4 regions of the Natronocella acetinitrilica genome follow, and region 2 is predicted to be linked to each of the others. Evidence: predicted binding sites of a transcription regulator. Region 2 holds the regulator's gene; each other region holds the start of a gene.
What was found. Region 2 encodes sigma-54, which starts transcription at its own class of promoters, with help from an activator protein. Its sites were predicted from a motif close to TGGCANGNTNCNTGCTT; they were not measured.
Positions count from the first base shown of each region.

Region 1: a site for sigma-54 is predicted at 2,392-2,408, ahead of J2T57_RS00125 (pilin). Genes of this name have one in related genera too.
Region 3: a site for sigma-54 is predicted at 2,766-2,782, ahead of J2T57_RS11620 (DUF4168 domain-containing protein). Genes of this name have one in related genera too.
Region 4: a site for sigma-54 is predicted at 3,938-3,954, ahead of flgB (flagellar basal body rod protein FlgB). Genes of this name have one in related genera too.

Region 1 covers NZ_JALJXV010000001.1:25,156-32,482, reverse strand. The annotation lists gene J2T57_RS00140 (GspE/PulE family protein) at 1-1,243, shown strand, start outside; gene J2T57_RS00135 (pilin) at 1,260-1,679, opposite strand; gene J2T57_RS00125 (pilin) at 1,839-2,291, opposite strand; gene J2T57_RS00115 (hypothetical protein) at 2,826-3,860, opposite strand; gene J2T57_RS00110 (PAAR-like domain-containing protein) at 3,857-7,327, opposite strand, start outside.
Region 2 covers NZ_JALJXV010000002.1:339,721-347,047, reverse strand. The annotation lists gene pmbA (metalloprotease PmbA) at 1-225, shown strand, start outside; gene J2T57_RS04955 (UBA domain-containing protein) at 234-572, opposite strand; gene J2T57_RS04950 (HPr family phosphocarrier protein) at 691-960, opposite strand; gene J2T57_RS04945 (PTS sugar transporter subunit IIA) at 989-1,384, opposite strand; gene rapZ (RNase adapter RapZ) at 1,381-2,247, opposite strand; gene J2T57_RS04935 (HPr kinase/phosphorylase) at 2,240-2,704, opposite strand; gene ptsN (PTS IIA-like nitrogen regulatory protein PtsN) at 2,755-3,231, opposite strand; gene hpf (ribosome hibernation-promoting factor, HPF/YfiA family) at 3,340-3,678, opposite strand; gene J2T57_RS04920 (RNA polymerase factor sigma-54) at 3,752-5,260, opposite strand; gene lptB (LPS export ABC transporter ATP-binding protein) at 5,461-6,210, opposite strand; gene lptA (lipopolysaccharide transport periplasmic protein LptA) at 6,207-6,659, opposite strand; gene lptC (LPS export ABC transporter periplasmic protein LptC) at 6,697-7,272, opposite strand; gene J2T57_RS04900 (KdsC family phosphatase) at 7,265-7,327, opposite strand, start outside.
Region 3 covers NZ_JALJXV010000005.1:168,954-176,280, forward strand. The annotation lists gene J2T57_RS11610 (sigma-54-dependent transcriptional regulator) at 1-1,122, opposite strand, end outside; gene J2T57_RS11615 (sensor histidine kinase) at 1,091-2,581, opposite strand; gene J2T57_RS11620 (DUF4168 domain-containing protein) at 2,830-3,228, shown strand; gene fabA (3-hydroxyacyl-[acyl-carrier-protein] dehydratase FabA) at 3,470-3,988, shown strand; gene fabB (beta-ketoacyl-ACP synthase I) at 4,090-5,307, shown strand; gene J2T57_RS11635 (YiaD family glycine zipper/OmpA-like lipoprotein) at 5,312-5,980, shown strand; gene cyoE (heme o synthase) at 6,058-6,993, opposite strand; gene J2T57_RS11645 (COX15/CtaA family protein) at 6,971-7,327, opposite strand, start outside.
Region 4 covers NZ_JALJXV010000006.1:250,653-257,979, forward strand. The annotation lists gene flgG (flagellar basal-body rod protein FlgG) at 1-116, opposite strand, end outside; gene J2T57_RS13700 (flagellar basal body rod protein FlgF) at 132-875, opposite strand; gene flgE (flagellar hook protein FlgE) at 881-2,110, opposite strand; gene J2T57_RS13710 (flagellar hook assembly protein FlgD) at 2,126-2,800, opposite strand; gene flgC (flagellar basal body rod protein FlgC) at 3,077-3,493, opposite strand; gene flgB (flagellar basal body rod protein FlgB) at 3,499-3,906, opposite strand; gene J2T57_RS13725 (CheR family methyltransferase) at 4,146-4,994, opposite strand; gene J2T57_RS13730 (chemotaxis protein) at 5,065-5,985, opposite strand; gene flgA (flagellar basal body P-ring formation chaperone FlgA) at 6,134-6,901, shown strand; gene flgM (flagellar biosynthesis anti-sigma factor FlgM) at 7,039-7,327, shown strand, end outside.

The DNA.
Region 1 (7,327 bases), on a different contig from region 2:
CGCACATCTGGCTCCAAGGCTGCTCGCCTCGCAGGAAGATCGCCCCGACAACGAGGAACAACCCTTCGAGGCCGAAATGCTGCTGCAGGACGCCGTCGCCGCCCGCGCCTCCGATATTCACCTGGACCCCGGCCTGGGTGGATTGCGACTGCGCTTCCGCGTTGATGGCGCCATGGTGGATGTCTGCGAACTGGGTGACGACCTTGCCCTGCGCCTCACCAACCAGCTCAAGAACCTGGCCCAACTCAACCCCATGCCGGTGCAGACCCCCGAATCCGGCCGCTTCACCTGGCAGATGGACGACCAGGGCCTGGACTTGCGCCTGACCGTGGCGCCGTGTCTGCGGGGCGATAAACTCGCCGTCCGCATTCTCAGCGGTGGGCTGGAATACACCGAACTGGAAGACCTGGGCCTGAACGACGACCAGGGTGAACTGCTGTCGGACTGGCTGGAATCCAGCAGTGGCATGCTGCTGGTCACCGGCCCCACGGGTGCCGGCAAGACCACCACCCTTTACGCCCTGCTGCACCGCCTGCGCACCGTGGAGCGCAACGTCATCACCCTGGAAGACCCGGTGGAATACGAGATCGACGGCATCAACCAGATGCCCGTGAACGAAGCCCAGGGCTTCACCTTCGCCAGCGGCACCCGCACCGTGCTCCGTCTCGATCCGGACTGCATCCTGCTAGGCGAGATACGCGACAGCGACTCAGCCCGCGCCGCCAACGACATCGCCTCCAGCGGCCGCACCCTCATGGCCACCCTCCACAGCCGCGACGCCGTCGGCGCCATCACCATGCTGCGCAACTACGGCATGGACGACTTCGAGATTGCGGCGAACTTGGAGGTGGTGGTGTCACAGAGGCTGGTGCGGGCGTTGTGTCCGCATTGTAAGGAGGAGCGGGTGCCGAATGAGCGGGAACGTCGATATCTGCAACAGGTCGATTATGAGTCGGTTGACAGGATATGGTCTTCGACTGGATGCCCAGAATGTAACGATATTGGATACCGAGGACGTACGGGGTTATTCGAGGTTTGGCGGCTAGGCGCCGAGGCACAGGCTCTATTGCTTGAGCACACATCTGAGAGAGTGATAAGAAAGCATCTAAACGAGCTAGCTCATGACTTTCTGCTCAATCAAGGGTTATTGAAAGTAACAGCCGGGATAACAACTCTTGGGGAGTTATGGCGTGCCGGTCTCGGTAGTCGTGGAAGGCATGATTCAAAATCCTCGTCAGTTTGAATGGATTTTCGAGCGATCAACAACCTGTCGTGAATCTCTCGGCGACCGTGCTGTCGCATTCCCATAGGCCAGTAACAACATCCAGTGTATAGGTAACGGTTTCGCCCAGAAGGGCATCGTTTGCATTGGTTCCGTCTGCTCCGAATTCAAAGACGAAGCGAATAGGGTCGGTAGCGAATAACGTGAGAGCGCCATGTCGACCCGTTCTCTCCAAGTCCAACGTCTGGAGAGTTTCACCGTTTAGAGATGCTGCGCCGCTAATCATCCACAGTTCGCTTACGACAGGCCGAACGCTTCCGATGACAATATGCGCTTCTGAGAACTGGGCGCGGGCTACATATTGTTGATATTGGGGTATAGCAATTGCAGCCAAGATTCCGACAATTGCGACTACGATCATTAACTCAATGAGCGTGAAACCGCGGTTCAGCTTCATAGTGACCACCCTTTGGGAATTTCTCGGCTACGATCACTGGCGGCGTGGGCAAGCCGGAGCATTTAATCAGTGTCGCTGCTCATTTATTGGAAGACCTGACAAAAAAAGAGGGAATGCTGTTTAACGCACTCCCCCTCAAACTTACTCTTGTGCTGGGCGTTAGTTAGCGCACAAGCCGGTGCGGAAACGAACGTCTACGTCGGTGCCGGCGCCACATTCCCACTCGCCATCAGGGGTGTAGACGAACTCAACGTCCGGACCGTCAAGAAGAAGGTCGCTAACAGTCGCGTCGTCACCACTGCCGAATGTGTAGGTCATGGAGAAACCTTCCTCAGCATCGGTGATGTCGGTGATAGCGCCGTGACGGCCCTGCAGCCGAATACCGAAATCCGATACCGCGTTGCCTATTTCAATGTTTGTGTTGCCCAACCCTCGCTGCGCGACGCGCTCCTCTACGGTGACCCGGGCACCACCGAGAATGGTGTTGGACTCTGCAAACTGCGATCGCGCCACATAGTTCTGATACTGCGGAATAGCAATCGCCGCCAAAATGCCGATGATTGCGACAACGATCATCAGTTCGATGAGCGTAAAACCTTTCTGTGCCTTCATTGTGATGCTCCTTCGTGATGGTCGGCTCAAAGCCAGACGATCGGTTGCTGGTTAAGAACTCGCCGATCGCAACGCCGCGTCGGTGTTCTGGTTAACGTGATTGCACAGGGCGTGCCAGAACCGTGCTTTGTGGGTTTGCGGGGTATGGAGGTGGTGAAACTGTGATTTAGTTCACGCCGAACACGGGCGCAAGTGACGCTCAGCGGCAGGTGGGTCCGGGTGGGTGACGTTGCGGGGCAGACGTTCGACCGGAGAACCGGGGTCCGGTGCGCCGCTCATGGACACGCCGTAACCCCATCCCTGGGGGCTCGACAGCGACATCCCTGTCGCTGACGGTCCATGACCGGCGCACCGGACCCCGGTTTGTGCCTTGGGCCTTGGGGCAACACCACCGCCGTTGTGGTGCGTTACGGCCTTCGGCCTAACACACCCTACGTTTGGCCGTGCCCGCCGTAGGGTGTGTTAGCGCGCAGCGCGTAACGCACCGTCTTGAGATTTGGGGTGGCGACCATAGTCTGGTTGGATCTGTCGCGCTCATGATTCCCTGGCTGGGCTGTCCTCACCATAATCATCGCCGATACGGGCGGCGGCGATCCAGGGTTGTTGGGCGTATTCGGAGGGGGTCCAACCTGATTTACGGATGGCGGTCTCTGCTGGGACGCCGTCCAGCACTTGCTGCCAGGGGAAGCGGCGGGCGGCCTCGCGGCTGTCCTGCAGGAGGCGATCGAAGGTCTCTTTTGACATGCCCCGCCACCAGTACCGGGGTCGGCCATGGCGCTGATCCCAGTCGCGGGTGAAAGGGTCGTCCCAGCGGTCGTTTTCCAGTTCCGGCACGTCGGGAATGGGTTTGGTGACATCCATGTACTGCTGCAGGAACTCCCAGTAGATGATCGGGTACCAGGCCTCCTGCCCTGCGGTCCCGTGGTAGGAGATGACCAGCTCCCGGGAACGGTGGCTGAGCGCGAGCTGCGTGGTGCCGCCCACCCCCAGTGAAAAGTGACGGCTCATCATGGGCAGGAAGTCGTGGAGGGGGATCTCCTCGATGTGCTTGCCCTTGCCGGGCACGCGCACCATGCCGCTCGGGCGGTGGAAGATGACCATCTTGCCGTCGGGGATGCGGTCGGTGCGGATGAGCCAGTCGATGAGGCGGTAGAGGCCGTAGAGCAGGAGCGCTGCGAGCAAGGCCATGCCGATGTCATTCCATACATAAGAGAGCTGCCCCTGAAAAAGACCGGCAAAGAACAGCATTAGTGCGCAAATAACAGCCCCGACGCAGAAAAAACCTGTGCCGAATCGCACGAAGCTGGCCATTATCTGGGTGTTTTCGATACCAGCCCAGGGCAAACCGCCCCAGCGGCGAACTTTTTCCTTAAGCCTTTCGTAGCGTTCCGAATCCTCGTTGGCTTCCTTGAAGAAGCCAAGGCCTGAAACCGGAAGGTGTTCTGTGCTTATAGTGCCCCGGAGCGGGATGTCCACCGCGCGGATGGTACGGTCTTCTTCGCGGCGCTCCGGGACGGGCTGACAACCTCGATGGGCAGATGGTAGGTAATCGGGCTGCACCATGCTCATAGCGGTTTCCCAGATCGGTAACGGAACGTTATTGCGGGGGCGTGAATCCAGCCTGAATCGCTGCGGTCAACTTCCTGTGGTTTGGTACTTTCTGTTGAGTTCGCCCCCTCGCCTGCAGGGGGCAGCGTGCCGTCGGTAGCCAGGCGGAGCCGGATCTTTGCCTGCCACCACACTTCGCCGCCGAGCAGTCGACCGGGAATCTGCGGTGTGCTGTCGAAGTAGTACCGCATGCCCAGTGCCTGGCCGGTGTCTGGGTCGACGATCGGCTCCCAGTCCACCGGCGCGATGGCTTTCTCCGGATACTTCCGGCCGTCGAAAACAACCTGCCGGGCTGCTGGTTGCTCTGGTTCCCGCTCCCAGGTCTCTACAGTCTGGGTGCAGAGCCATTCCAGGCGCTCGCCGTCCGGCAGTGGCATGGGCAGTGCCACTTTCATGGTGACTATCGGCGTGCCAGCTACGGTCCGCCCTGGGTCGCGATAGAGTCGAACCGCAGGAGTGGCGAGCGTCTGGACTAGCGCCCGGTGGCAGGCGTCGGCATCAAATTCGGCAAGGTCACCCCGGGGCACAGAGGCGCCAGTGTCGGCGTCGTGCCGCCCATCGCGCCGTGCGGCGAAGGGGCCATGGCGGGCCCAAGCCTCCAGCGGCGTGTCGGTGAAGTGCCGGGCGGCCACGCCAAGTAGTGTACCTACGGCGAGCATTGCCCAGCCTTTCGGGCCGAGGCTGAGAAAACCGGCCAGCGCACCTCGAGCGATGAGCTTCGCCTCAATGACCGACGCGCCTCCGAAGGTCAACATGCTGACTCCGTGAGCGGTATAGAAAGCGGCGGCGCCATGGTTTCCGGCGCGGGCACGTTCTGCTGCACTGCCGAAGGCTAGCAGTCCCTGGCCAGCGGCGACGAATGCTCCTGCCGCCGTGGTGTAAGGCACGCGCTCAAGACGTCCCGACCTAAATGAACCTGTTGCGAAACGTCCCAATGCAACGCCTGTACGCCCCGGTATCTGGTTGGTCAACATAGTGCCAACACGCTCCTTGGTGAAGATCTCACTCGCCGCAGCTAGGGCTGTGAGGGAGGAGCCAGCGAGCGACGAAAACGCATAGCCGGCACGAGAAAGTGAGCCGGGTTCGTCAAGGCGAGTTAGAAAGCTCGCCGTTGCCCCCCACGTATTCACCAACATAATTGGCAGCAGGATGGCGCTAGCCACGCTTGCAGCACCAGTCTGTAGCAGACTGGAGGCGACAGGCGAGAGTCCACCCGGCAGTGGTCCGGGGGGTCGGTTCGCCAGGGCAGTGCCGGCGGCGCTGGCGGCGGCGACACCCATGGTGATGACGGCACCCCGGGTCTCGAAGGTGCCGCCCCGTTCCTCGGCCCAGAACCAGCGGGGGGCGTCGAAGAGTCGCGGGTCGTTGATGCGGCCGGGGTTCTCGGCCTCGGTGGCCCGGGCCTGGGCCAGGGTGAGGTCGTCGGCGTTGATCTCGCCGGTGTGGGGGTTGTAGAGCCGTGGGCCCCAGAAGCAGGTGCGGTGCCTGGCCTCGGCGGTGTCCTCGGCGTCGAAGTCCAGGTGTTCGGCGCCGATGATGCGCTTTCCTGTGAGCGGTGTCCGGGCGGCGACCAGTTCCGCGCCTTCAAACGCCGGGTTACCGGCGAGCTTGCCGAGCCCGAGCAGCGTACCGAGCAGCGGCCCGGGGTCGGTTTCACCGGTTTGGCGCCAGAGGGTGGCGAGCAGGCCGAAGAGTGCTGCCAGCATGTTCTCGCGCTCGTCTCGCAGGGTGCGGAGTTCGGGTGTAAGGGCGAAGTCGCCACTGCCGCGGCCAAAGGCGGCGGCGATGTCTTCGGCACGGCACCAGGGGGTGTCACGGGGTGGTCTGTTGCGTGTGGTCGGCGGGGGTTCGCCATGCCGGGCGGCGGCCAGTGCGTCCGCGTTGGGGAAAGCCATGCGGTGCAGCGGATCGTCGGATCGCCGGAGCCGTGCGGCGATCTCAAGCCCGGGACGCTCCAGGTTGGCGTCCTCAATCGCGACGTCATCAAGCCCCATGTCGACATCCGCCACGGCGAGCAGCAGCGGTGCCAGGTGGGTGATGAGCTGCTGGTAGAGCAGCAGCCGTGGGCCGCTCTCCAGCCAGGCACAGTCCTCGAGCGCCGCCTCAAGACTTATCCAGTCGGGGCTGTGGTCGCGGATCGCGCCACTGTTATCCGGTAGTTGCCCCTGCCACAGTGCGACCAATTGGTCCCGGGCGTCGCGCAGTTCCGTCTGCAGTCGGGCCCGCTCGGCGGTCTGCAGGATGTCCTCAGTGACATAGTCGCGGCGCATGAGCCGGCCGAGGTTGCGGGCCTGCCGTGCCTCTTCGCTGCGGTCGTCGTAGCGCGTACCACGGCGGGTGGCGCGGTAGTCCCACAGCGCCTCGTCAAAGCACAGGCGGTTAATGAGCACGGCACTGGCGTAGTGGGGATGTTCGGCGATGGCCTCAAGCTGCTCGGTCAGTGCCTCCTGCGCCTCTCCAATGCGCGCGATGAGCGTGGTGGCAATGCCCAACGGGTCGTGCAGGTAGATGGCCGGTGTATGGGGGCAGCGCAGGTCATTCAGGTACTCGTCATCGCTTGGGGCGTCTGCGCTGGCCTCGATGGCGGCAAAGCCTTCCCGGGCCGGCTGGGGTGTGATGGCGTCAGCCAGTGAATCCAGCGCGAAGCCCTGCAGGCGCTGGGCGCGGCGCTCGTCCGCGCCCTCAAGCTGCGTGCCGCTCGGCAAAAGCTGTGCGCGCCCGGCGAGGCGTGGATCATCCGGGTGCATTCCCCCCAGGCTGTTGATGCGTGACCAGCTCCACGGGGTCTCGCTGTAGGCGATGGCGAAGGCACTCTCCACCCCACCCACGCGGTGGGGCAGCAGCAGGGTCAGTTGCACCACGGTGCTGGCGCGGCGCTCATGCCCGGGCCGGCCGGCGTGCACCAAGAGATCGATATCCCGCAGCCCCGCCTCATTGGTGACTTCCAGCTCCCGCCAAAGATACCCGTCGCGGAATACGTAGAGCCGCCCCGGGCGCGGCGGCTCGGCATGCGCGGGGTCGAGGGATGCGTCGGTATGACAGAGCACCAGCACGGGGAGTAGCAGCGTGTCGGCGGCGTCGATGGCGGTGTCGGCATCGGCCCGGGCATCATCCCGTGGTGTCGGCTGGAGCTCGCCGAGCGGAATGTCGCAGTGGCCGTTTTCCACGTCCGGCAGACGCAGCACCAGTGCGGTGGTGTCGGACTCGTCCGCGGGAATGGCCAGGTGACGGTGCGGGTCACCGTTGGCCGGTACCACCTGCTGCCGGGGCGTGGGTGGTGGCGGCGCTTCGGAATTGGGTTGCAACCGGCAGATGCCCGCTACCGGCGCGCGGCCGGCGACATGAATGCTTGCCGCATACTGCGGGTCGTCGGCCTCCAGCGCCTCCAGTGCGGCGAGATCGAAGCCGTCGCTGGGCGGGCCGTCGGG
Region 2 (7,327 bases):
ATGGGGCAGGGGATCAACATGGTCACCGGCGACTACTCACGGGGTGCCGCGGGGTATTGGGTCGAGGGTGGCGAGATCACCAGGCCCGTGCAGGAAGTCACCGTGGCCGGCAACCTGCGGGACATGCTGCTGGGTATCCAGGCTGTCGGCAACGACGTGGATACCCGGGGCAACATTCACACCGGCTCCATCCTCATCGATGGCATGACCGTGGCCGGGTCCTGACAGGTGTATCAGGGTTCCTGCAGCTGGCGTTGCAGCCGCTGCAGGTGCTTTCGGGTGATCTCCTGGAAGCGCGGCGTGCTGCCCACATCCTCGTAGATTGGATCACCGTGCTCGTCTTCCGCCACGATGCGTTGCCCCTGCACATACGGGAAGGCGGCCTCCAGATCGTCCAGCGCAGCAGAGAGCAGATCGGTAATGAGGTCGCTTTCCGAACGCCCCGGAAACATCTCCTGCAAGGCTGAGAGCTTCGCGGCGTCATGGATGGACAGGCGCACCCGATACTCGTTGGCCGTCCGCAGTTCGCTGGCAGACTCTTCCCAGGCCTCGATGAGTTGCTTTACCTTCATTGGGTCAATGGCCTCCGTCAATAGCAACGTATCCCTAGTGCCCGAAACAGAAATGCAGCGAACTTCTGTGTCGGGACACTAGCTCATGGGTAACCCGCGCCGGGTCAGAGCGCAAGCCTTATTCCTGCTCCTCAAACCGGTTCTTCACCAGCGCCTCGATGGCGTCCAGCGCTGCCGAGGCATCATCACCTTCCGCCTCGACCAACAGTGTGGTGCCCCGGGCAGCGGCCAGCATCATCACACCCATGATGCTCTTGCCGTTGACGGTGCGATTCCCCCGAATCACCCGAACCTGACTGTCAAAACCCGAGGCAATGGCCACGAAACGGGCTGCCGCCCGGGCATGCAGGCCGAGCTTGTTGATGATGGTGATCTCGCGACGCTGCAGCTTACCTGCGCTGTCGCCGGCAGCTTGCTCATTCATTGGTCTGCACCATGACAACGCCATCCTGTCCGCCGGTCAGTGCCTTCTCGGCGAGTTCGTGCAGGGAGAGTCGCGGATAATTGAATACCCGGAGCAGCATGGGCAGGTTCACCCCTGCGATCACGCAGATGCGTTCCCGACGCGCGAGCCGGCAGGCCACGTTGCTCGGCGTGGAGCCATAGGCGTCGGTCAGGACCAGGACGCCGTCGCCGGTGTCCAGGGTTTCCAGCATCTGCACCGCATTGCGCTCCACGCCGTCGGGGTCGACATCCTGGGTCACGGCCAGGCTGCCTGTCTGGACCGGGCAGAAGCCCAGGGTCGACTTGGCCGTCTCCAGCAACTGCTGGCCGATGGCATTGTGGGTGACCAGCAGAATGCCCACGCTCATGAGAGTTCCCGGTGACGCATGGAGACCTGTCCGAATTGGCGGGCGAAGTGCGCGGCAAGGCGTTCCGACAGGTAGACAGAGCGATGCTGCCCACCAGTGCAGCCGATGGCAATGGTGAGATAGCTGCGGTTGTCCCGCTCGAAGGCCGGAATCCAATGAGCTAGAAAGTCCCGGATATGCACGTACATCTGCTCGACCTGGGGCTGTGCCTCAAGGTATTCGGCCACTGGTTGATCGCGCCCGGTCAGCGGACGCAGTGCCGGCTCCCAATGAGGGTTGGGCAAACAGCGGACATCGAACACGAAGTCGGCGTCCGCGGGCACGCCGTGCTTGAAGCCGAAGGACTGGAACAGGATGGACAGCCGGGCGTGATGACCGCCCAGACGCTCGTTGATGATATCCCGCAGCTGATGCAGCGTGGTGGTTGTCGTATCCACCAGCAGATCGGCCCGCTCCTGAATGGGCGAGAGCAGATGCCTTTCAACCGCGATGGCCTCGGCCAGCGGCCGATCGTCGGCGCTTAGCGGGTGGCGTCTGCGGGTTTCGCTGAAGCGCTTGATGAGTGTGGCGTCATCGGCGGTTAGAAAGACGATCTCCGTCTTGACCCCGTGAGCGCGGAGATGATCGAGAAAGCTTGGAAACTGTTGTAGATCCCCTGGCCGGTTGCGCGCATCAATGCCGACAGCGAAATCCTGGCCACCATCGGTGCCGAGCAGGCCGAGGTGCGCGCCCAGACCGGAGAGCAGGGAGATGGGCAGGTTGTCGATGCAGTAATAGCCGGCATCTTCCAGGGTGTGCAGCGCGACGGTCTTTCCAGAGCCGGACAGGCCGCTGACGATGATCAGGCGCCGGGCATCAGCCATGTCTCATCTCCCCATCGTGAGTCCGGGCTACGGCCTCCAGCAGCAACGGCAAGGGCCGACCGGAGGCAACCGGCAAGTGCAGTCGCCGCAGGCAGATGCCCCCCAGCGTGACTGCATCCCATTTGCCATGCAGACGTGGCCAGCTGGCCCATTGTTCCCTGGTTGGCTGCACGAGGTTAACCACGACGGCGATCTCACATTGGTCGGCGCAGCGTGTCTGCCGCAGTGGGCCAAGCCCGCGCACTTCGAGTAATCCGTGCAAGGCTGCGGGGGCATATCCGGTCAGACGGTCCGCCGTCACCGAGAGTTCTACCGCATCGTCTGCGACAAGCGTATGGCCGCGATCCATCAGCGCCAGGGCCAGATCGCTTTTGCCAATGCCGCTGTCACCAGTCAGCAGCACGCCTTTGTTGAAGATCCGGACTAAGGTCCCGGGGATGACGGTTGCCGTTGTCATGGCGCTGTCCGACAGCTCGGTCCGGTCCTGGTCGAATAAAATTCCGGGCATCAACCGTCGGCGGCCTGGTCGCCGTTCCAGGCCGTCAGCAGATCATGCAGGGCAGACGCCGAATCCGCTTCGCGCAGCCGGTTGCAGAATTCAGGGTCGCTGAACATCTCCGCCAGCCGCGCGAGGATCTGCAAGTGCTCGTCGGTAAAGTGCTCCGGCACGACCAGGGCAAACAGCAGATCCACCGGCTGTCGGTCGAAGGCATCGAAATCGATGCCTTCGGGAAGCTTGATGAAAGCGGCAGTGGCGGTATCGCTGCCTTCCACGCGGGCGTGAGGCAAGGCAACGCCTTTGCCAAGCCCGGTGCTCCCGAGTTTTTCGCGACTTATCAGCTTGTTGAAGATAGCGCCCGCGTTCAGACCGGCTGCTTCGCCCGCCACGAGTTCGCTGAGCACTTCCAGCCCGCGTTTCTTGCTGGATACGGCCACATCGCAGCCGATGCGGTCCTGGGTCAACAGGTCGGCAATCTTGATCATTGGTTTGCACGCCGGATCGCCGATCCGGCCCCGCCCCTGGGCAAACGGCCTGCCCGTTCAGTGTATGTCGACCGGAGATGCCGCCCAGGGCATCGCCGGCCAGCCTGGTCACTCCTCGAGATCACCACCGGCCGCTTTCGCCTGAAGGCCTTCGACTCGATGATGGTCGGTGAGTTTCTCCTTGTGCTTCTTCACCTGCCTGTCCAGTTTGTCGATCAGTGCGTCGATGGCAGCGTACATGTCTCCGGACACCGCGTCCGCGAACAGTTTCGCGCCGCCAAGCTGCAGTGTCGCCTCGGCCTTCTGGTCAAGTTTTTCCACCGTCAGAATCACGTGGGCGTCCACCATGTTGTCAAAGTGTCGCTCAAGACGGATGAACTTCTGCTGAACGTAGTCGCGGAGAGAATCGGTCAGATCAACGTGATGGCCCGTAATATCGACTTGCATGGCGCTCTCCTTAGTATCTCTTATTCAGGGCCCTGGGTGGGGGCGGCCGTTTACCGGGCCGACGACACCGCGCTCAGGCAATGCGCTTTCGTTCGTTGGATGAAGCGATGGCCATGGACTCCCGGTACTTCGCCACCGTGCGTCGGGCGACATTGATGCCTTCATCCTTCAGTATGTCCGCCAGTCGGCTGTCGCTGAGGGGTTTGCTCTCGTCCTCGTCGGCGATCAGTCGTTTGATGCGTGCGCGGATCGATGTTGCGGAGCACTCCTGACCGTCCACGGTATGGACATGGCTGGAAAAGAAGTACTTGAACTCGAATGTGCCCCTGGGGGTATACATGTATTTCTGGGTCGTGATGCGGGAGATGGTGGACTCGTGCATCTCCACCTCTTCGGCAACTTCCCGCAGCACCAGCGGCTTCATCGCCTCCTCGCCAAACTCGAAGAAGTCCTGCTGATGATTGACAATACATGTGGCGACTTTCAGCAGCGTGTCGTTGCGACTGCGCAGACTCTTGATGAGCCACCGTGCCTCCTGCAGATGCTGCCGTAGGGTCGTATTCTCGTTACTGCTGTCCGCCCGCCGCACCAGACTCGCATAATAACTGTTGACGCGCACCCGTGGCGTTGCCTCCGGGTTCAACTCGACTCGCCAGGCACCTTGAACCTTGCGCACGTAGACGTCCGGAGTCACATATTCGGCCTGCCGGTCACTGATCTGCGAGCCGGGCCGTGGATCCAGGGTGCGGATCAGCGCAAGGACGTGCTGCAGCTCTTCCTGATCGAGCTTCATGCGCCGGGTCAGCTGGGCGATCTGCCGGCTGCCGAGCAATTCCAGGTGCTGGTCAACGAGACGGATGGCCGGCTCCAGCCAGGGCGTGTCCGGCGGCAGGACCTGTAATTGCAGTAATAGCGCTTCCCGCGGGTTCACCGAGGCAACCCCCAGGGGATCGAAGCGCTGGATGAGATGGCGCACGGCCTCGACCTCATCAAGTTCGACTTCCCACTCCGGGGGTAGCGCTGCGAGGATGTCGTCCAGGCTGCTGCTGAGGTAGCCGTCGTCCCGCACCGAGTCGATGATGGCCTCGCCGATGGCGCGATCGCGCTCGTTCAGCGGACTCAGTTCGAGTTGCTCCTGGAGGTGGTCCTGCAGACTGCGACTGCTGCTGGAGCGGCTCTCCCAGGAGTCCATCTGCTCATCGCTGTCGCCGGCGCTGTAGCTGGTGGCTCCGTCATAGACGTCGTTCCAGTCGGAATCCAGGGGCAGGTCGTCGGGGATATCGTCGGGTGCGGTGTTGTTGGACTCGTCGACTTCCCGTTCGGCAACCTCGCGGCGGGCTTCATCCCGCTCCGCCTGCTGTCGGGCTTCGGCATCGTCCCCATCGCGGTTGTCGGCGATGGCTTCCTCGTCGATTTCGTCGTCGTGTTCACTCGCCGGTTCCAGCATGAGGTTGGAATCCAGGGCCTGCTGGATCTCGGTGCGCAGCTCAAGTGTCGATAGCTGTAACAGGCGGATCGCCTGCTGCAGCTGTGGGGTCATTGTGAGGGTCTGGCCGAGTCGAAGTTGTAGCGACTGTTTCATGGGCAGGGGGTTACCGGATTACATGGTAAATGGGCGCCGGAGCGGCGCTGCCATTGATCATGTAGCCTTTTTGTGGTGCCGGATTCCGCATGCATTCAACGTCGTGGCGAAGCGTCCGGATCATCGTAACGGAAAAGACAGGCGCTGAGAACAGCGCATGGCCCGAGTCTTGCGTGTCAACGGGTTCGCCGTGGCCATGATCACATGCGGAAACCTTCACCGAGGTAGACTTCCCGCACCCGCTGGTTGGCCAGAATGTCTTCCGCGCCGCCTTCGGCAATGACTTCCCCACCGCTCAGAATGTAGGCACGCTGGCAGATGCCGAGGGTCTCGCGCACATTGTGGTCCGTGATCAGGACGCCGATTCCCCGGGCGGCCAGGTGGCGGATGATCTCCTGAATATCCAGGACGGAAATGGGGTCGACCCCGGCGAAGGGTTCATCCAGCAGAATGAAACGCGGGTTTGCCGCCAGCGCGCGGGCAATTTCCACACGGCGCCGCTCGCCCCCGGACAGGCTGATGCCCATCTGGTCGCGCAGGTGACTGACGTTGAACTCGTCGAGCAACTCACCCACCCGGTCTCGGCGCTGTTGCCGGTTGAGTTCGGGCCGGGTCTCGAGAATGGCCATCAGATTGTCGGCAACGCTCAGTTTGCGGAACACCGAGGCTTCCTGGGGCAGGTAGCCGACACCACGCCGGGCCCGTACATGCATGGGCAGTCGGGTGATGTCCTTGCCATCCAGTTCGATGCGACCGCCGTCGGTGGGCACGAGGCCCACCACCATGTAGAAGCAGGTTGTCTTGCCAGCGCCATTGGGCCCGAGCAGGCCCACCACCTCACCCGTATTCACCAACAGGGATGCGCTACGCACCACGACGCGCTTGCGGTAACTCTTCTTGATGTCCACCACGCGAAGCGTGCTATCGGCTTCAGCGGGCACAGCGCTCATTCTTCATCCTCGGGGAACAGTGTGATGCGGATGCGTCGGCCGGTATCGTCATCGCCCCGGGCATTGACGACCTCGGTTTCCAGATTGTATTCGATGACCTCACCGGTGAACTCGTTGCGCCCGCGGGTGATGCGGCCGCCGTCCATGAGGATGATCCGTTCCGGTCCGGTGGCAAAGTACTCCATGCGCGGCGCATCGGCCCTCACCAGCGCCGTGCCGTCGTCGGGCTGCTGGGTATAGACGGCGGGGCGGCCCTCGACGATGACCCGGGAGAGCTCGCGACCCTCGCGGGTGGTGTGCACCGTCATGCGGTCGCCGGTGATCTCGCGCAACCCCTGGGTCATGACCACGTTGCCGGTATAGACGCTGACCCCGGAGACATTGTCTATTTCTGCTTCGTCCGCATCCAGGTAGATCGGTTCGGCCGCAGCGGCGCTCGTCAGTACCAAGGCAAGGACTGAAAGTGCAAGTCGGCCCAGGAGCCGATTAGTCGACGGCAGGTTCATATACGCCTCTGACCTCCGAGAGCATCTCGATCTGTTGTCTGTCCAGGTAGCCCCGCACGCCGATCCCGCTGATGCGCAAGCCGTCCCGGTAGTAAACGGCGTACTGGTCGGTTTCAGCGTAGCGGGCCTGCGGGCGAAGGTAGACTTCAGAGGTGTCGATGTTGGCTTCAAGGTTCTCGTCGCTGGCCTCGCGGCGAATGGTGACGTCGCCTTCCAGCATGGCTTCGGTGACGCTGTTCCACGCCCGGCCGCGCTCCGAGCGCAGATGCCACGGCGAGCCGGATTCGGTGTAGTAGATCATCCAGGGCTGTTGTACCCGCCAGAGGTCATCGTCCATGAAGTGCGTCATGGTGTCGCCCTGCAGCCGATAGGTTCGGACGCCCTGTTCATCGGTGGCATCCAGGGTGAAGTTCTCGACGAAGTAATCCGGCGTGCGCTCCCGCTCGAGACTGTCCGGTGCGACCACCGGGTCCACCGTGTCCTCGTCGAGTATCCACCAGCCTGCAGCGGCGATGACCAGCCCGGCCACGATGCGGAACACCCAGCGCCTATGCATGGCCGTAGCGCTCCAGAATCGCCTGCAGGCTGCCCTGGGCGGCGAGGATCAGTTC
Region 3 (7,327 bases), on a different contig from region 2:
GACGGCATTCTGCAGCTCGCGGACGTTGCCGGGAAAGGCGTAGTTCTTCAAGGTGGCAAGGGCATCGCCGGAGAAACCCTGGATGTCGCGCTCCATCTGCATGGCGAAGCGGGTGAGGAACAGCGCCGCCAGCAATTCCAGGTCTTCACCCCGCTCCCGCAGCGGCGGCACCCGCAGTGTGAACGTCTCCAGGCGATAGAACAGGTCCTCGCGGAATTCACCGGCTTCAATGCGCTCTTCCAGGTTGCGATTGGTCGCGGCAACGATGCGCACATCCACGGTGTGCTCCTTGCTGCCCCCCACCGGGCGGATGACGCCATCCTGCAGCACCCGCAACAGCTTGGCCTGCAGGGCCAGGGGCATCTCGCCGAGTTCGTCGAGGAACAGCGTGCCGCCGTTGGCCTGATCGAATAGCCCCTTGTGCGCCTTCACCGCGCCTGTAAAGGCGCCCGCCTCGTGGCCGAAGAACTCGCTCTCCAGCAACTCTGCCGGAACCCCGGCGCAGTTCACCGCCTGGAACGGACCAGAGGCGCGATGGGACTCATCGTGCACTGCCCGCGCCACCAGCTCCTTGCCGGTTCCGCTCTCGCCAATCACCAGGACAGGCCCCACGGCCTGGCCGAGTTGGCGAATCTGGTCGTACAGGCTCTGCATGCTGCGGCTCTGCCCCACCAGCCCGTGAAAGTGATCCTCGCTGACAAGGCCTCGGTAGCGCTGGACTTCGCCGCGGAGGCGGCGCGTCTCAAGCAGGCGATTCACACACAACATGAAATGCTCGAGGTCCAGCGGCTTGGTCAGGAACTCGTCGGCACCCTGCTTCAAGGCCTCCACTGCCTGTGAAATGGTGCCGAATCCGGTAATGATCAAAAATGCCGGGCTATCCTGCATGGCCCGGACCTCCTGCAACAGGTCAAACCCGTCACGCCCGGGCAGACGCAGATCGCTGATGATAAGCGCGGGGGCGAACTTGCTCGTTGCGTCCAGTGCGGCCTCGGCGCTTTCAACCGCCGTGACCTGAACACCCGCGTCACGTAACTCATCGGTCAACAATTCGCGCAGACCGCGATCATCCTCCACCAATAGAACCTGCTCAGCTTGTCTGCTTTTCGCCTTGCTGCTCATGGCGCTCCTCTTGGCCAGCATCCGCCGCATGCAGTGGCAGATTGATTAAGAAACAGGCACCGCCCAGGGTCTCGCTGTCGATGACACGAATCTCGCCGCCGTGCTCCTGAACGATGCCATGGACCACGGACAGACCCAGACCGGTGCCTTCACCCACCGACTTGGTGGTGAAAAACGGCTCGAACAAGCGCGGACGATCCTGCTCGGACACACCCGGCCCGTCGTCATGCACCTGCAGCAGCACACCGTCCTCGCCGTCCGGTTCCCACTCCACCCGCAGGTTTCGTGCGCCGGCCTGAATGGCATTGCGCAGCAGGTTCACCAGCACCTGCTCCAGGCGGACGGGATCGGCGAGGACCGGTGGGTCGGGCAATGGCGGGCGCAGATCGAGCACGGCGTCGTGTTCGTTGAAAAGCGGCTCCAGCGCGCCGGCCGCTGCCGCCACCAGAACGCCCAATGTGGTGTCACGCAGGTTCCTGTTGCGGGCTCGGCCGAACTCCAGGAGTTGACGCACGATGTGCTCCATCCGCGCCACTTCCCCACGGATCTGTTTCAATGTCGCGGCGCGGTCATCATCGACGTCGCTGCGGCGCAGGCCCCGCTGGGCCTTGCCGTCGATAACGCTCAACGGGGTACCCAATTCATGGGCCACACCAGAGGCCAGCCGTCCGATGGCGGCGAGCTTCTCGGCCTGACGAAGCTGCTCCTCAAGTCGCCCTTGCGCCTCGCGACGCTCGGCCACCTCACGCTGCGCCTGATCCACCGCATCCAGCATGGTGTTCAGGGCCCGGGTCAGGCGGCGTATCTCCAGCGGGCCATCCTCGTCGGCGCGATGCTTCCGGTCCCCCGCCTCGACTCGGGCCATGTTGCCTATAAGAACCTCGAAATGGCGCCCGATGGCACGACGATGACCGACCAGCACCATCAGGCTCATCAAGCCGCCGGCCAGCAGGATGACCAAGCCGGCCTGCCAGCGCAGGGAGGACACCAGGTTCTGGAAATCACTGCCTCGCCGGGTTACCTGCAACAGGCCGCTGATGCGACCGCCGCTGTCAGACAGTGGCAGGAAATACGAGTACACCTCCTGGCCCTGGATCTGCTGGTAGGCGCCCTGGCGCTCGCCTTCGGCAGCCATGCGCGCCACATCCCGGGTACGCGGTGCCGGATTGACCGCACCAACCGCCGCAACCAGGTCACCCTCCGTGTCGTACACATAGGCCCCGTAGACACGCCCGATGCGGAACACCGACTCCAGCGCCTGCCGCACATCGGCCTGCTGGCCGCGCTCCAGGCTGTGGCTGATGGGCAGCCGTACCGCCCGGGCCACCAGCTCCACATCCTCCTGCAGCCGTTTCTCCAGGGCCACTTCCAGGGTGCGCAGCCCGATGAAAGTGAACACGAGCATCGCGGCCAGCAGTGGCGCCAGAACCTGGAAAATGAGTACCCAGCGAAGACTCAAACGATTGCGCAACAGGTCAAACCTCTGTAGCTGTGTGTCTCATGTGTCATTCTGGCACACCAGAAATCGGCTGTCGGGCGGATGAACCGGCGACACCCCCTGGGCAGGCCGTGTTCACGAGAATGGCTCAATGGTGCGCCCTGACATCGATTCGGCCGCCGTCTGACCCGGTTAAGGCAGCAAATGGCATGCCTTCTGCAAAGACTCCTGGCGAATAGTCACACATGACCAAAGGATGAGGTGAACCAATGAAGAAGTTCAGCACGCGTGCCGCTCTCGTTCCCCTGTTGTCCGGGTTGCTGCTCTCGCCCCTGGCCATGGCACAGTCCACCGACGACGGGATGGACGAGTCCGAACGGGCCATCATGGAAGAGCAGGGTGAAGAGTTCGAAAGCGCCCAGCTGGAACAGTTCGCTGACGCCTACGTTGAAGTTGGCGAGATTCACAATGAGTACTCGCAGCTCTTGCAGGAGGTTGAGTCCACCGAGCAGGCTCAGGATCTGCAGCAGGAAGCCAACGACGAAATGGTCCAGGCCATTCAGGACAGCGGACTCGAGGTCCAGGAATACTCGGCCATCGCCGCCGCCCTGGAGCGCGACCCGGAGATGCGTCAGGAAGTCGTCTCCATGATCGAGTCGCGTCAGTAAGTAACAGGCTTTTCATCGTTCCTCCGTTTGCCCTCCAGGAGGTACCCTTGCCCCACCCGCGCGGTGGGGCTTTTCTTTTTGTACCATGCCGATACGCTCGATCCCGGCGGATTGATCCCGTACACTCCCCCTCGTGTAGCCATGAGCTAATAAACCGTGGCCGTAAGTCGTGGGCGCCACGCGGGCCGGAGCGGCCCTACCCGCACCGAGGAGACCGATGTCGAGCAATCCGCACTATTGCATGAACCACAGCAGCTTCGCCTATGAGGATCTACTGGCCTGCGCGGAAGGGCGCTTGTTTGGCCCGGGCAACCCACAGTTGCCCAAGCCCAACATGCTGATGCTCGATCGCATCACCACGATCAATGATCAGGGCGGCGCACACGGCAAGGGTGAGATTCTGGCTGAACTGGATATCCACCCCGGCCTGTGGTTTTTCGACTGTCATTTCCAGAATGATCCGGTGATGCCTGGTTGTCTCGGCCTGGATGCAATGTGGCAGCTCGTGGGCTTTTTCCTGGGATGGAAAGGCGGCCAGGGACGAGGGCGGGCACTGGGTGCCGGTGAGGTGAAGTTCACCGGACAGGTGCTGCCCGATGCCAAACTGGTGACATACCGAATCGACATGAAGCGTGTCATCATGCGCAAGCTGGTCATGGGCATAGCGGATGCAGAACTGGACGTGGACGGCACCGTCATCTACCGCGCCAAGGATCTTCGCGTTGGTCTGTTCCATTCGCCCGAGGCCATGCAGGGTTAGGGTTCCGCTGCCGATAGTCATGCCGCTGCGCCGGGGGGCGTCGCCGCCTCTCACAGGCAATAGGTGAAGGCTGATCCGGAGCGATCTGGAGTGATAAAACCATGAGACGGGTAGTTATAACGGGGCTCGGCATTACGTCGTGCCTGGGCACCGACCGGGCGTCGGTCATCGACAGTCTGCGTCACGGGCGATCAGGCATCCGCTTCAAGCAGGCCTACGCGGACCTTGGTCTTCGCAGCCAGGTGGCTGGTGTGGTCGACCTTGATATCGAAGGCCGCATCGATCGCAAACAGCGCCGCTTCATGGGCAATGCGGCAGCCTACGCCTACGTCGCCATGGAAGACGCCATCGCCGATGCCGGGCTGACACCGGAACAGGTCTCCAACCCCCGCACGGGGCTGATCGCCGGCTCCGGTGGGGCGTCCACCGAAAACCTGATCAACTCCGTAGATATCCTGCGAGAGCGCGGCGTCAAGCGGGTTGGTCCGTACCAGGTGCCGCGGGTGATGAGCAGCACAGTATCGGCCTGCCTCGCAACCCCGTTCCGCATCAAGGGCATCAACTATTCCATCAGCTCCGCCTGCGCCACCAGTGCACACTGCATCGGCAATGCGGTGGAACAGATACAGCTTGGCAAGCAGGACGTGGTCTTCGCCGGTGGTGGCGAAGAGGAGCACTGGACGCTGACCATGCTGTTCGACGCCATGGGTGCGCTGTCATCGAAGCGGAATGATACGCCTGAGCAGGCCTCACGCGCGTACGACGCCGGTCGGGACGGCTTTGTCATCGCCGGCGGCGGCGGCATGGTGGTGGTCGAAGAGCTGGAACATGCCCTTGCCCGCGGTGCCCGCATACTGGCGGAAGTCACCGGCTACGGTGCCACGTCCGACGGTCACGACATGGTTGCGCCATCCGGTGAAGGCGCAGTCCGATGCATGCAGCAGGCCCTGGCGACAGCGCGTCGCCCCGTCGATTACGTCAATGCCCACGGCACCAGCACACCCGTCGGCGACATCACCGAGCTGGGGGCGCTGCGCACCGTGTTCGGAGAGCAAGCACCATACATCAACTCGACCAAGTCACTCAGCGGTCACTCGCTTGGCGCCGCCGGCGTACAGGAGGCCATCTATAGCCTGTTGATGATGGAAGAGGGATTAATCGCCGCTTCGGCAAACATCGAACAACTGGACGACGAGGCGGCCGGCATGCCTGTGGTGCGCGAGCGCATGGATAACGTCACCCTGAACGCGGTTATGTCCAACAGCTTCGGCTTCGGCGGCACCAACGCCACATTGATTTTTGAACGCTACGAGGATTGATGACATGCCGTTTGTCCGTACCGCGGTATTCACCCTGGCTGCCACTGTCGTTCTCGCCGCCTGTACCACCACCGATCCATACACCGGCGAGGAAAGGACCTCCCGCGCCACCTATGGAGCGGCCATTGGAGCCGTTGCCGGTGCGGTGATCGGTGGGGTCACCGGCTCCAACAGTCGCGAGCGACGTAACCGTGCATTGATCGGTGCCGGCGTCGGCGGGCTTTCCGGTGCCGCGGTTGGTGGCTACATGGACCGTCAGGAAGCCAGGCTCCGCGACCAGTTGCGTGGTACCGGCGTCAGCGTTACCCGCCAGGGCGATGACATCATTCTCAACATGCCGGGTAACGTGACCTTCGGCTTCGACAGCGCGGATCTGCGCTCCGATTTCTTCGAGGTGCTGGATTCCGTGGCCCTGGTGGTTAACGAGTTCGACCAGACGCTGATCGAAGCGGCCGGGCATACCGACAGCACCGGGTCCGCGGCCTACAACCAGCGCCTCTCAGAGCGCCGGGCCGATACCGTGGCGCGTTATCTGCAGAATCGCGGCGTGGATTCCCGGCGTATTGCGGCCGCCGGTTTCGGCCAGGATTACCCGATTGCCGACAACAGCACCGAGGCCGGACGCCAAGCCAATCGCCGTGTCGAATTAACGCTAGTGCCTTTGCGTCAGTAGCAACCAACGCGGTCGACGAAAAAGGCTCGCATTTGCGAGCCTTTTTCGTCGATCGGAAACTTTCGAGTTGCCTGCCTTCAACTCCAGAGCAACTGCACTAGTGGCAGGTAGTGATCCAGTAGCAACAAGCCGAACACGCCCATGAGATAGGTAATGGAATAGCCAAAAGCCTTCATGGGAATCGACGCATCCGCCGACCAGCGCAGCTTGATGGCGTAGTAGAGGAATCCCGCGTTCAGTGCCATCACTCCCACCAGATACATCATCCCTGCCATTTGCAGGGCAAATGGCAGCAAGCTGACTGCGACCAACAACACCGTGTAGAGCAATATCTGCACCTGGGTGAACACGACGCCATGGGTCACCGGCAACATGGGTATGTTGACCTCCGCATATTCCTCCCGCCTGTGAATCGCCAGGGCCCAGAAATGCGGCGGGGTCCAGACAAAGATGATGAGAAAGAGCAGCAAGGCATGGGGATCAATGGAGTTGGTCACCGCAGTCCAGCCGAGTACCGGCGGTGCCGCGCCTGCCGCACCACCTATCACGATGTTTTGCGGAGTCGCTCGCTTGAGGTAGAGCGTGTAGATGAAGGCATAGCCAATAAGAGACAGGAAGGTCAGCCAGGCGGTCAGCGGGTTGACCAGCCACCAGAGCATGCCCAGCCCGAGCAGGCCAATTCCACCCGCAAAAACCACAGCATGCGGTGTATCAATGACTCCCTGGGGCAGCGGTCTACCGCTTGTACGCGCCATGCGCGCGTCCACCTGGCGATCTACCATCTGGTTGATGGCAGCCGCCGCAGCTGACGCCAGCGCAATGCCGATCGACCCGAAGATCAACGCGTTCCAGGGGACCTGGGCAGGCGGCGCGGCGAGCACCATGCCCACGATGGCGGTAAACACCAGCAGTGCCACCACCTTGGGCTTGGTCAATTCGTAATAGTCGCGCCAAGTCGCGCTCACCCGTGCCTCCACCGCGTCGACGAATTCAGCCACTACCACGCACCCCATTGGCGACCGCAGCAGGCAGAGGACGCAGGGTATGATAGAGCGTCAGCACGCTCAACAGCAGAAGTGCGGCGCCCCCGTTGTGGGCGACGGCCATTGCCAGGGGCAGGCTGTACACCACGTTGCCGATTCCGAGCAGCCACTGAACACCCAGCAGCGCCACCATGGCCACGGCGATCCGCCCCGCCAGGGCCTGGAAACCAAGGCGCATCCACACTGCGATGGCGAGTGCCAGCACCGCAGCGGCGATGATCAGTGCGCCGATCCTGTGCGTGAAGTGAATGGCCACACGGGCGGGATGATCGAGTATGCCGAATTCGTAATCGACACCCAGCCC
Region 4 (7,327 bases), on a different contig from region 2:
GCCCGGTCCTTCTTGAAGCCGGTGGTGTTGACGTTGGCCAGATTGTTAGACACCACCTGCATGCGCGTCTGCTGGGCATCGAGGCCCGTCTTGGCGACCCAGAGTGCTGGATTCATGGCTATGTGCCTCCGTTAACCTTGAGCGCGCAGCAGCGCACTGCTGGCGTTGTCGTTTTCTTCCGCCTTGTTCAGCAGCTTCACGTAGGTCTCGAACTGCCGGGCGTGGTCGATCATCTTGACCAGCGCCTCAACCGAGTTGACGTTGCTGCCTTCCAGCGCGCCGCTGGTGACCCGGATCGCCCCATCCGGCGGCGCAATGCCACCATCCGGCAGGCGGAACAGGCCATCCTCGCCCTTGCGGAGTTCTTCCACCGCCGGGTCCACCAGCTTGATGCGGTCGAGCACCACCAGCTGATCCGCCGGAGCGCCGGCAGGCACGATGGACACCGTGCCGTCCTGGCCGATCTCGACCTTGTCCGCCGGCGGAATCGCCACCGGACCAGCATCGCCGAGCACCGGATGGCCGGCACCGTTCTCCAGCAAACCCACCGAGGAAATCCGCAGATCACCCCGGCGGGTGTAGGCTTCGCCACCGTCCAGCCCCTGCACCGCGAACCAGCCGTCGCCGTTGATGGCCACGTCCAGATCCCGGCCGGTGGTCATCACGCTGCCGGGACGGAAGTCATGGCCGATGGATGTCTCCGAGGAGTACACCCGGCTTGCATAGCCAGGCCCCCGGACCGGCTGGGAAATCAGCTGATCCAGGTCCTGACGAAAACCCGGCGTGTTGACGTTGGCCAGGTTATGGCTGTTGTGCTGCTGCGCCTGCAGTGCGTGCTTGGCGCCGGTCATGGCCAGATAGGCAAGACGGTCCATGGCGATTACCTGATGTTGATGATTTCCTGGGTCACCTGGTCCTGGGTCGAGATCATCTTGGCGTTGGCCTGGAAGTTGCGCTGCGCCGTGATCATCTTCACCAGCTGCTCGGTGATATTGACGTTGGACTGCTCAAGGGCACCTGCCTGGATCGAGCCCAGGCCGGACTGCGTGGGGTTGCCGAGCACCGGCGCACCGGACTCGAAGCTTTCCACCCAGGCAGTGTCGCCGGTCTGGGTGAGCTTCTCCGGGCTGGGGAAGCGCGCCAGGGCGAGCTGGCCAAGCACCAGGGACTGGCCGTTGGTGTAGCGGCCGAAGATGGTGCCGTCACTCTCCACATCCAGACTGGAGAACTGGCCGGCGGTGAACCCGTTCTGGCGCAGCTCGGCGACGTTGAACGGCGTGCCGAACTGGGTCAGGCCGCCAAAGTCGACGGTGATGTCCAGATCGTTCGCGCCCTCGACGCCGGCGGTGTCAGCCGCGGCGAAGGTGAAATCCACATTCGGATCGGCAGCACCATTCACGGTGCTCAGCGAACCGTCCGGGTTAAACACCACGTCGGTGGGCGCGCTAATGTTGCCGTTGACATCGGTGTACACCTGCCACTCGTTATCCGCGGCCCCCTTCACGAAATAAAGGGTGGAGAGGTGCGAGCGACCAAGAGAGTCGAAGATGGTGGTGGAGGTCGAGAAGTTGTAGGTCTCCGGGTTCTCCTCATCGAAAGCGAGTGCCGGCGGCTCCTGGGTCGCGTCCAGGTTGGCGTTCAGCTCCATATTGTCCGTGGCACTCGGCTGCACGTCGCCGGTGTTCACCTGCAGCGGGCCAAGGGCACCGGTGAGGTTGCCGTCTGTATTGGCGGTAAAGCCGGTGAGCTGCTTGCCGTCGGCGTTGACGATGAAACCATCGCGATTGAGCTCGAATGCGCCGTTGCGCGAGTAGGAGATAGAGCCTTCCTGACTCAGCCGGAAGAAGCCGGTGCCGCTGACGGCGAGATCCAGGCTGTTACCGGTGAAGTCGAACTGCCCCTGGTTGAACTGCTGGCGCACGTTCGACAGCCGGGCACCCTGGCCGATGGCGTTCTGCGACAGACCCAGCTGGGAGGTCGCGAAGATATCGGCAAATTCGGCACGGGACTCCTTGAAGCCCACCGTGCCGGTGTTGGCAATGTTGTTGCTGGTCACGTCCAGGTCCGCGGAGGCGGCGTTCAGGCCGGACAGTGCGATATTGAACGACATGGCTTTTGTCCTCGATTATTGAATTTGCCGAACATCGGAGAGCGGCTTGTCACCGACACCGTCAAGACTGAGCATGGGGCTCTGCCCACCCTGCCCCAGGGTCACGCTGTTCACCCGTGCGCCGGAGAGCACGCCCAGGCTGATGCTTTCACCGTTGCGGGTGCCCTGGGCGCTGATGCGGTATTCGCCCGGCGGCATGCGCACACCGCGGTTATTGGTGCCATCCCAGTTGAAGCTCGCCTGCGAACCGGAAGCCGCACCCAGCGGCAATTCCCGGACCAGTTCGCCGGCGGCGTTCTCGATGCGCACCGTCACGTTATCGACGCCCGACAGGTTCTTGACGGCGCCGCCCATGGACTCGCCTTCACGCAGCGCACCGCGGTTGCTCTCGACCAGCACATCGCGCCCCACCAGGCTCGCGGCCCGCAGGCCCTGATCCGTGGTCATGGATGCAGCGAACTTGTCGAAGGACTTCTGCAGTTCGGTGATGCCGTTGGCGCTGGTGAAGTGCGCAAGCTGACCCAGGAATTCGCCGCTCTCCATGGGCTGGAACGGATCCTGGTTCTGGAACTGGGTGATCATCAGCTTGAGAAAATCGTCCTGACCCAGCTCGTCGTTGCCCTTGCCCACGGCGTCCTTGGGTTGCGTCCCACTGCCCACACCATTTCCGGCGGTCAATGCGTCAAACATCCGTCAGCCTCCTAGTGTCGTGAATCATGAGTTCGTCACCTTTCTGAGCCAGTGCGCGCCTTGCTGGCTAGGCGCGGCGACGAGCCATAGCCGTCGCTATGGTGAGGAGCTGCAACACCGCCAGCGAGGCGCGCACTGGCTCCCGAAGGGCAGGTCGGCAAAACGCTGTCGCGGTGTTGGCATCGCTCGACGTGGGCCCGCCACGCCTTCGCGATGCCGCCTTGCGACAGCGTTTTGCCGACCCGCAGCAAGATGACGAACTCATGATTCACGACACTACCGGCCAAGCTGCAGGGTCTGCAGCAGCAAATCGCGGGAGGTGGTCATCACCTCCACGTTGTTCTGGTAGGAGCGGGAGGCCGAGATCATGTTGACCAGCTCTTCCACCGTGTTGACGTTGGAGCGGTACACGTAACCGTTCTCGTCCGCCTCGGGGTGATCGGGCATGTGCAGTGCCTTGTTCGGCGCCTCGCTCTCGATGACATCCCGCACCCGCACGCCAACGGTATTGCCATCGTTGCCGCGCACCGCCTGCAGCGTGGCCGAGAACACGGGATGCCGCGCCTTGTAGGCGGCCTCCGGCGTGCCGGCCATGGTCTCGGCATTGGCCAGGTTGCTGGCGGTCATGTTCAGACGCAGGGACTGCGCCGTCATGGCTGACCCTGCAACGTCAAACACCTTGAACAGAGACATGCTCCCTACTCCCCTCGAATCGCGCCGATAAGACCGGTGATGCGATCACCGAGAAAATTCAGACTGGCCTGATATCCCACCGCGTTCTCCGCGAACTGGGCCTGCTCCACGTTGCTCTCCACCGTGTTTCCATCCAGCGATGGGCTGTAGGGCTGGCGGTAGAGCAGTTCCATGGAGGCGTTGCCGCCGGCTTGCGCGCGCAGATGATTGCCGTGGGTGGTCGCCATCTGCAGTTGCCCACCGCGCTGCGAGCCTTCTGCCGCCCGCAGCGCGGCCTGGAAATCGAAATCCCGCGCCTTGTAGTTCGGGGTGTCCGCATTGGCCAGGTTCTGCGACAGCACCTGGTGGCGCTCACCGCGCAGCTTCAGCGCCGCCGCGTGCAGACCCATTGCCTTGTCCAGAGATATGCTCATGACCTGCCCTCACGATTGTTCGAGAGGGGTTATGCGAAAGGTGTGCCAGCGCGTCGCCAGGAGGACGATCACAAAGGAAACAACAGGGTTTAGCGGTGAGGAACGCCGCAGCGGTGCGGCGCCAGGGCCGGGGTCAAGCTTTCGGCCCAAGCGCCGATAACCCGAACAGGCGGAATTTTGACAGGGCTCCGGCGGCAAGCCGGCGGCAAGGTCTTGCCGCCATCGCTCGAAACTCCGGGCTAACGACGCTCAGTCACCTTGTTGCGCAAGCGGTAGAGTACGCCGCCGTGGCTGCGCACCATCTCCAGATCATCGGCATGCCGGGCCAATGACTCCGAAGCACCAACAATCAGGTAGCCGCCCGGTGACAGCTGCTGGCACATCCGCCGCAGGATATCCTCGCGGGATTGCGCCGAGAAATAGATCAGGACGTTGCGGCAGAAGATCAGGTCGAAACGGCCAAGACTCGTGAAGCTCTCGAGCAGATTGTGGCTCTGAACCTTCACCCTGCCGCGGATCTCGGGCCGTGCCTCCCAGGTATCGTCGTCGACCTGCTGGAAGAAACGTTTGCGCCGCTCAAGGGACAGCCCACGGCTGATGGCACTGCCGCCATAGCGGGCAAGACGCGCCTGGGCGACCATGGCGGGAGAGATATCGGTGCCAACGATTTCTGCCTCCAGACGCTGCCCGGCGGCAATGAATTCCTGCAGCGCCATGCTGATGGAATAAGGCTCCTGCCCGGAGGAACAGGCGGCAGACCAGATCCGGACGCGGGGTTTTCCAGCCTTGACGAACTCGGGAAACAGCCGCTCCTGCAGAATGGAAAACGGGTAGAGATCACGAAACCACTGGGTTTCGTTGGTGGTCATGGCCTCGATTACACGGCCACGCAGGCCGCCGGCGCGATTGCTCTGCACCTGCCGCACCAGTTCACCAAGGTTGGCGATCCCCTCCCGAACCATCAACTGGCCCAGGCGACTCGATACCAGGTACTGCTTGTTGTCACCCAGAACGATCCCGCAGGATTGCTCCAGAAAACCCCGGAAGGCCTGGTAATGGTCCGGATCAATTTGCCTGCCTGCAGACAAGCCGCGCTCCCGTTTAATCTGTCTGAAAGAAAGAAGCGGCGACAGTCGTCGCCACTCCCTGGCTAGTCTATCAGGCTGCGTCCAGGCGTTCCGTGACCTTCTTTGACAACTCGTCGGCGGCAAACTTGGCGAGGAAGTCGTCGGCACCAACGCGTTTCACCATGTTGCCGTTGAACACACCACTGAGCGAGGTGTGCAGCAGCACATGCAGGTGCTTGAGATTGTCCCGCTTGCGGATCTCGGAGGTCAGCGTATAGCCGTCCATGCGCGGCATTTCGATATCGGAAATCACCATCAGCATGGACTCGAGGGGCGTTCCCGCCGGCGCACCCGCCCATTGATCCAGCATTGCGAGCGCCTCTTCACCATTCTTGGCCAGGCTCACCTGCACGCCGATCTGCTGCAGGGTATCCCGCACCTGTTTGCGCGCAACAACGGAGTCATCCACCACAAGTACGTGACGGTCGATGGCGTCGTCCCTGGACTCCTGTTCACTCGCGGCTGCGACGCGCTCCGCCCTGGTGACTTCGGCCATCACCTTTTCCACATCCACGATCTGCACCAGTCGGTCATCTACCCGCGTCACGCCGGTAAGGTAGGCCGAGCCGGAGGCACCGCTGGGCGGCGGCATGATGTCCTGCCAGTTCAGGTTAACGATGCGATCAACGCCACGGACGACGAACCCCTGGGTCGTGCGGTTGTACTCGGTGACGATAATCGAGGTTTCACCGCTGGAATCCACCGGCTTGCCGGTGGTTGCCAGGCTCAGATCGAGCACGGCAATGGTCTTGCCGCGAATATGGGCGACCCCGGCCACCGCCGGATGGGCATGCGGCATGCGGATCAGCTTGGGCGTGCGAATGACCTCACACACCTTGAACACGTTGATTCCGAAGATCTGTGCACCGTTCAGGTTGAACAGCAGCAACTCCAGCCGGTTCTGGCCGACCAGATTGGTTCGCTGGTCCACCGTTTCTATGATGCTGGCCATGTGCGTTATCTCGCGTTGTCGTTATTGTCCACCCTATCGACCGCGTGCCTGGTTTCTGAAGCCCACCGGATTCACCCAGGGCGGTCGATGTTGGCACCGTTACTGCATACCTGATCTGCAAGCCTTTGAAGGCATGAGGATCACACACGTGACAGAGCTTATCCGTGGCAGGCACGACACAACGCTGACCGGCGTCACAACTTCGAGCGTCGGTTTTCCGGCACTGGGCGTCATCGTTCTGACGTTGCTGCTGCTGACGCCCCTTTTGGCCGGTGCGGCAAACGGTGTTCAGTCACTGGAGAGCATTCGCGATGCCGCCCGCGTTTACGCAGAGGGGCAACTGCTCTCGCCCGGCCAACGCGGCCAGGTGACCATCGGGCGACTCGACCCGCGTTTGCGGCTACGCCAGTGCAGCCTGCCGCTGGAGACCTTTCAGCACCAGACCAATCGCCAGGGTGGCCGCACCACCATCGGCGTGCGCTGCGCCGACCAGGCCCCATGGACGATCTACGTATCGGCCCAGGTGGACAGCTTTGTGGAGGTCTACACCGTTGGCCGCACGCTCAGCCGCGGCGAACGTCTGCGGGAAGCAGACCTGAGTCTGCTGGAGGTCAACGTCGGCACTTTGGGCCATGGCTATTTCACGGAGGCCGATCAGGTGGTGGGCATGGAGTTGCGGCGACCAGCCCGGTCCGGGGAGGTACTCACTCCAGCGATGATCACGCTCCCTGAACTGGTACGCCGCGGTCAGACCGTAACGGTGCTGGCCAGCAGTGGCTCCGCCCAGGTCAGCATGCGTGGCGAGGCGATGGAAGGTGGCGCGATGGGCGATCGTATTCGGGTACGAAACGTGCAGTCCCAGCGAGTGATCGAGGGCGAAATCATTGGAGATGGCCGTGTTAGAGTGCGGCTCTGAACGCCGCGGGACTCGACCATCGAAATCTGATCGGCGGGCTAAAGTTTCAGCACGGGCTGCCGATCACAGTCGAGTAAGGAGCGAAGGGTCGCTCCATGACAGTTGCGACGGCCGAAAAGCGGCTTAGGAGTAATCGGATGACCAATCCAATTAACGGCGGAAACCAGGGCGTTGATCGGGCACTGGCCGAGAGCCTGCGCAATCGCCAGACCAGCGAAGTGACCAATCGACCTGGTAGCCAGGCGACGGGCGACAACGCTGGCTCGGCATCCGCCGAGCTCACGGCCAATCAGTCCGAGCGCTTGCAGGCCATTGGCGCCGCCATCGGGCAAACACCGGACGTGGACATGGCACGTGTGGAAGCCATTCGCCAGAGCATCGCCGATGGCAACTACCCCATCGACGCCGACGCCATTGCGGGGCGCT